Regions from separate parts of the Citrobacter telavivensis genome, predicted to be linked through region 1. Evidence: riboswitches for the same ligand, from Rfam matches in the RefSeq annotation. Region 1 holds a riboswitch; the other holds the start of a gene.
What was found. Region 1 has a riboswitch for cobalamin ahead of ACERJC_RS08065 (ABC transporter substrate-binding protein). Riboswitches for the same ligand answer to the same signal wherever they lie in the genome.

Region 1 (4,875 bases):
GCTTTTCGCGTTTCACCAGACTGAGAAGGCCAATCTGATGCTGAATATCGAGATGGTTAGTGGGTTCGTCCATCAGTAACAGTTGTGGCTGCTGCGCGAGGGCGCGGGCAATGTGCAGACGTTGCTTCTCGCCGCCGGAAAAGGTGTGCCAGCAGCGGTGGCGAAGATGCTGAAGATCGACTTTCTCCAGCATGGTCTGAACGATGTCGTCATCGTTTTCCGACCACGGATTCAGCAGGCTAAGCCACGGGGTGCGTCCCAGTGAGACGGCCTGCAGCGCGGTCAGGCGTTCACTGGTTTCCGCCTGCTGTTCAACCAGAGCAACCTGTTGGGCCAGTTGACGGCGTGAATAGCGGTGCAGCGACTTTTGCTGCAACAGGATGTGACCGGCTGAGGGTTTTAGCAGACCGGCCAGCAGCGAAATCAGCGATGTTTTACCGGATCCATTAGGGCCGATAATGCCGACAAACTCACCCGGCGCTACGCTGAGTGAGACATCATTGACAATCACTTTGCCTTTCACCTGCCAGTGCAGACGCTGCGCCTGAATGATGGCCTCATCAGCCGCAACGGGCGTCGGTACAGGATTGACGGTCATTTCGCCTGGTTTCCTCTGATCAGAATAATTGAAAACGCGGGCGCGCCGACCAGCGCCGTGATAACACCTATTGGCAGAACTTGTCCGGGGAGCAGCGTGCGGGAAATAACATCGGCGACGATCAGGAAAATCGCGCCGATCAGCGCGCTGACGGGCAGCAGTCTGTGATGTTGATTGCCGACCAGCAGGCGGGCGGCGTGAGGGATAACCAGTCCCACAAAGCCAATGGCGCCGACGATGGAGACCATAATGGCCGTCATACCGGTCACCGCGGCAATCAGCACGCCACGGGTGCGTTTTACCGGAATCCCCAGTGAGGCTGCGGATTCTGCACCAAAGGAGAAGGCATCCAGATGACGGGCATAACAAAAGCATATTGCGACGCCAACCAGCGCGGTGGGGACAGCCAGTACCACGTCCGGCCAGCGGACACCGCTCAGATTCCCGAGTAACCAGAACATAATGCCGCGCGCCTGTTCTGCGTTGGCGGAGCGGGTGATGATCAGTGACGTCAGCGCATTGAACAGTTGTGAACTGGCGATACCGGCGAGAATGATTTGCGTGGTTATGCCACCACCCTGCCTGCCGCCCGCTGCGACGGCCAGCAGGGCCACAAACAGAAAGGCGGTCAGGGCGCCGATAAATGCGCCGAACGACATGCTTATCATGCCCGCGCCCAGTCCGGTCAGCGCAACCAGCACCGCCCCGGTAGACGCGCCGGCTGAAATGCCCAAGAGATAGGGCTCGGCAAGTGCATTACGCAGTAATGACTGTAAAACCACGCCCGACACGGCAAGGCAAGCGCCACAGCTGGCAGAAACCAGTGCTCGGGTCAGGCGATAGTTCCAGACGATCCCGGCGTCCAGCGCATCAACCGGATAGTGAGTATCAAACAGACGGTTTGCCAGCGTGTTGAGCACATGCTGCCAGGGAATAAACGTCTCGCCAATGGCGATCCCCGCCAGCAGGACGCCGCACATCAGCACGCTAACCCAGAGGGCGTGACCGCAAACATTGACCGCTAACCGACTGACGGCGTGACGCGTCCTGCGTAAATCGCTCATAGTAACCTGCGTTTCGGAGTGCATAAAACGCGCCGGACCCGTCGGGGTCTGGCGCGAAACGAGGATTAATGCGCGGCCTGAGGATGCGCTAAGCCGTACTCAACCAGGGCATCCGCCAGCTTTTCAACACCGTCAATGGTTCTGATACCGGCATTCATGGTCTGCACGTCAATCACCGGTAAATGATTGGCTTTTACGGCGGGGATCAGTTGGGTGACCGGATCGGATTTCAGGTAATCCATTTTCACCTGCCAGTCATCGGCCGGGAAACGACGACGACTCATTTCCCCCAGCACAATTACCGACGGCTGGGCTTTCGCGATAGTTTCCCAACCGACAGTCGGCCACTCTTCGGCGGAATCAATGACGTTTTTGACGCCCAGCGTTTGCGCAATCCAGGCCGCAGGCCCTAATTTCCCGGCGACGTAAGGATCAAGTTGCAGGTCAGCGCTGGAGAACCAGAAGACGGCGGAGACGTTGCTGTCCATCCCGGCGATTTTGTTTTTCGCTGCCGCTTCGCGCGCCTTAAGGCTGGCAATCAGTTCGTCACCCTTATCCTGAACGTCGAAGATCGTCGCTAAGTCGGCGACTTCCTGATAGACCATCGCGATATCAAACATCCCTTTGCGAACGCCGTCACCACCATCTTCGTTATCTTTCGCGCAGTCAGCCGGTGCGGTATAGACGGGGACCTTCAATTCGCTGAACTGTTCATAAGACGCCACGGTACCGGCGGGGCCGATTTGCCATTCGAACTGGCTGGCGACCAGATCCGGTTTTTTGGCAATGATGCCTTCGAAACTGGGGATGTTTTGCGCAATCACGGCAATTTTGTCATTTGCTGCTTTCCAGGCATCGGGAACCGGTCCAAACCACAGCGACGTTCCCACCACGCGGTCAGCCAGACCCAGTGCATACAGGATCTCTGTACTGTTTTGTCCCACGGTGGCAACACGTTTTGGCGCTGCGTTAAACGTGATATCCCGACCGCAGTTTTTAATCGTCAATGGATATTCCGTTTTTGCAGCATGAGAAAGACCTGAAGTAAGAAACAGCGCGGCACCAGCAACAGCCAGAAGCGTTTTTTTATAAGGTAAAGAGGTAAAATTAGCGTGCATTATTATCATCCCGTTCATGCCAGAATCTGAACGTCTGGTCATGGATTATGTCGTTCCTTATATCGGGAGAGTTCATGACGATAGATGACATAACATCGTGAAATTTATGCATGACTTTATGCAAATAAAGAAAGTATGCGGTTCAGTCAGAAAACTGATTCACCTTTTCACAGTGACTTATGTCAAATAAATCATCCCATGGACCATCCCGTCCACTCAATGGAGCATAAATTTGACAGCAGGTCTCCTGACTCACGGTAATCAGAATATCGGCCTTCCCATAAAGATTCGCTTTACAGTGACCTGCAACAAAATATGCTGCACGAGGATATTCTGCATCCGCCTACAGTTGCGGGGGCAGTTATGGCATAAGATTAGAATAATCCGCACCATATTCCTATTCACTACAATGTTGGTGTAATGAAATGCTGTCGGAAAGGACTGTATCGGCATTTGTTAACAAGATCAATCACCGGGTAAAGAGAGGGCATAATCGGGCGTGAAAGTATTTAATTCATAAATTTCAATTAGTTAGTATTTTTTGAATAATAAAATTCGGGATGACAAAACGTAGTGATGAAAAGCTAAATGAGAATTGATTGACATTGATCAATTAATATTCTTAGTCATGCCAATTTATGTGATCTCTCCATATGCACTAATTGCCAGTGATCGTGCATATCCATCACCACCTGAAAATTATTACGTTTCCAGAATGAATATCCGCCCGGTAAAAAATGGTGGGTATGCAAGTATAATAGGGTGTACTGGTGCTGCTCACAAAATGTTTCAGCAAAAGCGAGTAACTGACGGCCAATACCTTTTCTGCGATAGCGTTTGTCCACATAACAGCGACAAATTTCCGCCGTTTCATTCAAAATATAACGCCCGCGAAGTTCAGCTATTCGGTCGTCATATTGGCAGACGGCCAGGGTAGCAATGAGTTCATGCTCTTCGCTCCAGGCGCAAAGCAATAAATTCCGCTCCTGCTGAATATACTGCTGTTGCAGATGAAAAACATCCTGTCCGGCAGAAGGAACAGGTCTTCCAGCAGCAAAGAATTCATTCAAATGCTGGGTCAGAAATAACTGAACCGCCGGAATATCATCTCCGGTCATTTCACGTAAGGTAAAGGGAATCACGAACTGCCACTCTTATTCACAGGAACAGAAAACGGATAATAACAACTCAGGAGAGGAAAACCAGCGGGCAGAGTGGAAAATGTTACCGGCCCGTACAGGAACGGACCGATAACTGCCAGAGATTACAAATCAGCCAGCGCCGCGTCGCGGTTCGGGAAGAACGTCAGGCGTCCCGGAATCGGCTTAATACCGGCGCGCGCCATCGTGCGCAGCGGCTGGAATTCCACGTTTGTCACGCGCAGTTCGCACCCTTCCGGCAATCTTTTCACAAAGCGCTGGAAGGCATCCAGGCCCCCGGCATCCAGCACGGGCACCGCATCCCACTTCAGCACGACAATGCGCTTGCCTTCAATGCGCGACTCCAGATCGGTGAACAATCCTTCAGCCGCGGCAAAGAACAGCGGGCCTATCACGCGCAGCACCAGCACATCCTCTGGCACCTCAACGTTCACCGCGGCCAGTCGCGTCATGCGCGCGATACGGCGCATAAACAGTAACGAGGCCAGCACAATCCCGACGCTAATGGCAATGACCATGTCAAACAGCACCGTCAGCGACATACACATCATCATCACAATGATGTCGTCTTTGGGCGCGTGACGCAGTAAATCCACCACCTTGTGGGCTTCGCTCATGTTCCACGCCACCATCAGCAGCAGGGCCGCCATCGCCGACAGCGGTAGCCAGGAGAGCAGTGGCGCCAGCGCCAGCAGCGCCATGATCACCAGAAGCGCGTGGATCACAGCGGAAATCGGGGAGGTAGCGCCAGCGCGGACGTTCGCCGCCGAGCGGGCAATCGCCGCCGTTGCCGTAATCCCGCCGAAGAAAGGCGCGACGATGTTACCCAGCCCCTGACCGATCAGTTCACTGTTGGCCTTGTGTTTGGTACCGGTCATTCCGTCGAGCACCACGGCGCAGAGCAGAGACTCAATCGCCCCCAGCATCGCCATAGA
Region 2 (4,875 bases), on a different contig from region 1:
CATCCGTGTTTGCTGATTAATCACGTTGTCGGCATGGTTGAGAATATCGGCGAATGAGGAACGAAGCAGGCGGGAATGATCGCTGTAAAGGGGGTTCTGATTGAATTCGATAATACGGCTGACTGCGTGACGGAGCGCTTTCGACGGGATGGTGCCCCAGTGGGTGCAACCGCCGCCAACGTTATGATAGCGCTCGACAACGGCAACGCGAGCTCCTTGCTTAACCAGACCCATTGCAGCGCCTTCGCCGCCGGGGCCGGAACCTATTACTATGGCATCGTAATCGTAGGAATGTGGCATGGTAAGGCTTACCTGTTCTTATACATAAAAGCAACAGAATAGTAACATCATTGCCGGGATAACCCAATTATCGTTGTGCTTTTTTGCGAAGCTGAAGCACAAACTGCGCGCAAACAATCATTCACAAAGCGGAACAAGCAGATTAACTTTGAACTCTGGTATAGTGCCAGACAAGACATATGGAAGGATTCAGACATCGTGATGGGCGTTAGAGCGCAGCAAAAAGAAAAAACCCGGCGTTCGCTGGTAGAGGCCGCATTTAGTCAACTGAGCGCAGAGCGTAGCTTCGCCAGCCTGAGTTTGCGTGAAGTCGCGCGCGAAGCGGGCATTGCGCCAACCTCCTTTTATCGTCATTTCCGTGATGTTGATGAACTCGGCCTGACGATGGTCGATGAAAGCGGTCTGATGCTGCGTCAGTTGATGCGCCAGGCTCGTCAGCGTATCGCCAAGGGCGGGAGTGTGATCCGCACCTCGGTCTCTACATTTATGGAGTTCATCGGTAACAACCCCAACGCCTTCCGTTTATTATTGCGTGAACGTTCTGGTACCTCAGCGGCTTTCCGTGCCGCCGTTGCACGAGAAATTCAGCACTTCATCGCGGAACTTGCGGATTATCTGGAACTCGAAAACCATATGCCGCGCGCGTTTACTGAAGCGCAAGCCGAAGCGATGGTGACGATTGTCTTCAGTGCAGGCGCCGAGGCGCTGGACGTGGGGGCGGAACAACGCCAACAGTTAGAAGAGCGACTGGTACTGCAACTGCGCATGATTTCGAAAGGCGCGTTTTACTGGTATCGCCGCGAACAAGAGAAGATGACCCTCATTCCAGGTAACGTGAAGGAAGAGCAATGAAACAGTCAGTTCAGGATAAAGGTACGCTGTTGCTGGCGCTGGTCGCTGGCTTGTCGATCAATGGCACATTCGCGGCGCTGTTTAGCTCCATCGTGCCGTTCTCTGTATTCCCGATTATCTCGCTGGTGCTGACGGTGTACTGTCTGCATCAACGTTATCAGAATCGCACCATGCCTGTGGGGTTACCGGGCCTGTCTGCCGCCTGCTTTATTCTCGGCGTTCTGCTTTACAGCACCGTGGTGCGCGCGGAGTATCCGGATATCGGCTCCAACTTCTTCCCGGCGGTGCTGTCGGTCATTCTGGTCTTCTGGATCGGCGTGAAAATGCGTAATCGCAAGCAGGAAGTGTCGGAATAAAAGCGGCTGACGTCCAGGCCGGATGCGGCATAAATGCCTTATCCGGCCGATAACCGATTACTTCGCCGTCAACAACACTCCGCACTCCATATGGTGCGTATACGGGAACTGATCGAACAGCGCCAGACGTGAGACGTTATGCGTCTGGCTCAAGGTTTCCAGGTTCTTGCACAGCGTCTGTGGATTGCAGGAGATGTACAGAATACGCGGATACGCCTGCACCATTTTCTCCGTCTCACTGTCCAGACCGCTGCGGGGCGGATCGACAAAAATCGTTTCGCACTGATAGCTTTTCAGATCGATGCCCTGCAAGCGGTTAAACTCGCGCACGCCGTTCATCGCCTGCGTAAACTCTTCCGCCGCCATGCGGATAATCTGCACGTTATCAATCTGATTCGCCGCAATGTTGTATTGCGCGGCGGCAACCGAGGGTTTAGCGATTTCGGTCGCCAGTACGCGCTCAAAGTTGCGCGCCAGCGCGAGCGAAAAGTTGCCATTCCCGCAGTACAGTTCGAGCAGATCGCCTTTCGATTCGCGGGTAACATCCAGCGCCCACTCCAGCATCTGAATGTTCATTGCCGCATTGGGTTGCGTAAAGCTGTTCTCGACCTGACGATAAATCATCTCTTTGCCCGCAACCGGCAAGCGTTCGTCGATGTAATCCTGGTCCAGCGCGATTTTCGTTTTCGTCGCGCGGCCAATCAGATGCACGTTCAGGTTCTGCGCGCGCAGCGCATCGCGCAATGCTTCGGCGGCTTCACGCCACTCATCGTCCAGCTTTTTATGATACAGCAGCGAGACCACCGCCTGATTGCTCATGGTGGTCAGGTAATCAATCTGGAACAGCTTATGGCGCAGCACGCGGTTGTCGCGTACGCCAGCGATCATCGCGGTCATTAACTGATTGATCAGTTCACTCGCCGCCGGGAAGCTGTCGACGCGAATTCGGCTTTTGCTCTGCTGATCAAAAATGATGTGATACAGGTCGTCACCATCGTGCCAGATGCGGAACTCCGCACGCATACGGTAGTGACTGACCGGCGAGCGAAACACTTCCGGAACCAGGCCAGAAAAGGGCGCCATCATACTCTGCAAGCGCACCACTTTCTCGGCGAGCTGCGCGTCATACTGTTCTGTCGGAAGGTGTTCGGGGGTCATGATGTATCCTGAAAAATATAAGTACGCGGGGATTGTAGGGATTGCTCAACAGATGTCCAGACATTGATGACTTCCGATATTTAACAATCACGCTGGACAGTAAGATGTTACAAACTGTAGCATCCGTGTGCCGGTCCTGTGAGTTAATAGGGAATCCAGTGTAAATCTGGAGCTGACGCGCAGCGGTAAGGAAAGGTGAGATGAGAGCGTAAGCAGACACTGCCCTCGGGTGGGAAGTCTTCATTTCTGGTATCCCTGACGGGGATACCCTTCCAAGCCCGAAGACCTGCCGGCTAACGTCGCAACTGGTTTTCATCATCGCGTACTATCGGTGGGACCTGCGGCATCCTTCTTATATTGTGGATGCTTTACAATGATTAAAAAAACATCGCTGTTGACGGCGCTCTCCGTCACGGCCTTTTCAGGTTGGGCACAGGATGCCACGCCTGACACGCTTGTCGTGACGGCAAACCGTTTTCAGCAACCTGTTAATACCGTTCTGGCACCAACTGACATTGTCACGCGTGAAGATATCGAACGCTGGCAGTCCCGAACTGTCCTTGATGTCATGCGCCGTCTGCCTGGCGTGGATGTCGCCCAGAATGGCGGCATGGGGCAAAGCTCTTCTCTGTTTGTGCGGGGTACCGAAGCGAAACACGTTCTGGTGTTAGTGGATGGTATTCCGGTCGCCCGTCCGGGCATTTCGAATAACTCCGATATTGATCAGATTCCGGTCTCGCTGGTGCAGCGCATCGAATATATCCGCGGCCCGCGTTCAGCGATTTATGGTTCCGGTGCCATTGGCGGAGTAGTGAACATTATCACCATGGCCGGTGAGGAGCGTTCGCAGATCAATGCTGGCGTGGGGTCAAAAGGCTATCAGCAGTATGACGGCACTTATCGCCAGCGTTTTGGTGATACCGTGGTGACCGCTGCCGGGGCATATCAGACCACCAAAGGCTTCGATGTTCAGCCGCGCTCCAGCTACAGCGGTGATAGCGATCGCGATGGCTATCGCAACAAGCTGTTCTGGGGAGGCGTTGAGCACAAATTTAACGATCAATTCGAGGGTTACTTCCGTGGCTACGGCTATGCCAGTAATGCCGATTATGACCAGGGGAAATGGGGTTATGACGGCGGAAACGACGAGCACCAGAATTACACCCAGTCGTGGGATACAGGGCTGCGCTTCAATTCCGGTATCTACTCTTCGCAACTGGTCGCCAATTACCAGCGTATTAAGGACTACAACTACAGCAGTCTGAACGGGCGCTATGCGACAGGTTACAGCCTTGATGACATGGAGCAGCGCTATGTCCAGTGGGGTAACAACGTTATTGTCGGGCACGGTGCTGTCAGCGCGGGTGTCGACTGGAAGCAAGAAAAGCTGATGTCCTTTGGCGAGTATGGGACAGACAACTATAAGCGTGATAACACGGGCCTCTATTTGACCGGGCAACAGCAGATTGACAGCGTGACGCTGGAAGCGTCTGGTCGTGAAGATCATGACGACCAGTTTGGCTGGCATGGCACCTGGCAAACGGCGGCGGGCTGGCAGTTCGTTGATGACTATAAGGTGACACTCTCTTACGGCACGGGCTTCCTTGCGCCTTCACTGGGGCAACAGTTTGGTGCGGAGCGTTTTGGCATTGCCTCTAACCCGAATCTGAAGCCGGAAGAATCGAAGCAGTGGGAAGCTGGGCTGGAAGGGCTGACCGGTCCGCTTGACTGGCGCTTGTCGACCTATCGCTACAAAATCCAGAATCTGATCGACTACAACAACAATACCTACTTCAACGTCAAATCCGCGACCATCAAGGGGCTGGAATGGACGGGAAACCTGACAACCGGTCCGGTCGATCACCGCTTAACGTTGCAGTATGTGGATCCGCGCGATGATGAAACCGATCAACAGCTTTATCGCCGCGCCAGGCAGCAGGTGAAGTATGAGCTGAGCGGGCAGGTCTACGAGCTGGGCTGGGATGTGACCTATCAGTACATCGGCGAGCGCTACGATTACGACTATGACAATTCCCGTAAGGTGAAAATGGGCGGGCTGAGCGTGTGGGATATTGGACTTTCATATCCGCTCACCTCACATCTCACAGTTCGTGGTAAAATAGCCAACCTGTTCGATAAAGATTACGAGACAGTTTATGGCTACCAAACTGCAGGACGGGAATACACCTTGTCTGGCAGCTACACCTTC

Region 2: linked by a shared signal. The riboswitch ahead of btuB (TonB-dependent vitamin B12 receptor BtuB) and the one ahead of ACERJC_RS08065 (ABC transporter substrate-binding protein) in region 1 are both predicted to bind cobalamin.

The regions. Positions count from the first base shown of each region.
Region 1 covers NZ_JBGUBF010000001.1:1,700,891-1,705,765, reverse strand. Annotated here, with positions in the region: gene ACERJC_RS08075 (ABC transporter ATP-binding protein) at 1-598, opposite strand, end outside; gene ACERJC_RS08070 (FecCD family ABC transporter permease) at 595-1,662, opposite strand; gene ACERJC_RS08065 (ABC transporter substrate-binding protein) at 1,728-2,780, opposite strand; cobalamin riboswitch at 3,001-3,228, opposite strand; gene ACERJC_RS08060 (GNAT family N-acetyltransferase) at 3,407-3,898, opposite strand; gene dauA (C4-dicarboxylic acid transporter DauA) at 4,045-4,875, opposite strand, start outside.
Region 2 covers NZ_JBGUBF010000007.1:1,175-6,049, reverse strand. Annotated here, with positions in the region: gene sthA (Si-specific NAD(P)(+) transhydrogenase) at 1-300, opposite strand, end outside; gene fabR (HTH-type transcriptional repressor FabR) at 499-1,152, shown strand; gene ACERJC_RS21025 (YijD family membrane protein) at 1,149-1,508, shown strand; gene trmA (tRNA (uridine(54)-C5)-methyltransferase TrmA) at 1,566-2,666, opposite strand; cobalamin riboswitch at 2,781-2,974, shown strand; gene btuB (TonB-dependent vitamin B12 receptor BtuB) at 3,040-4,875, shown strand, end outside; gene murI (glutamate racemase) at 4,823-4,875, shown strand, end outside.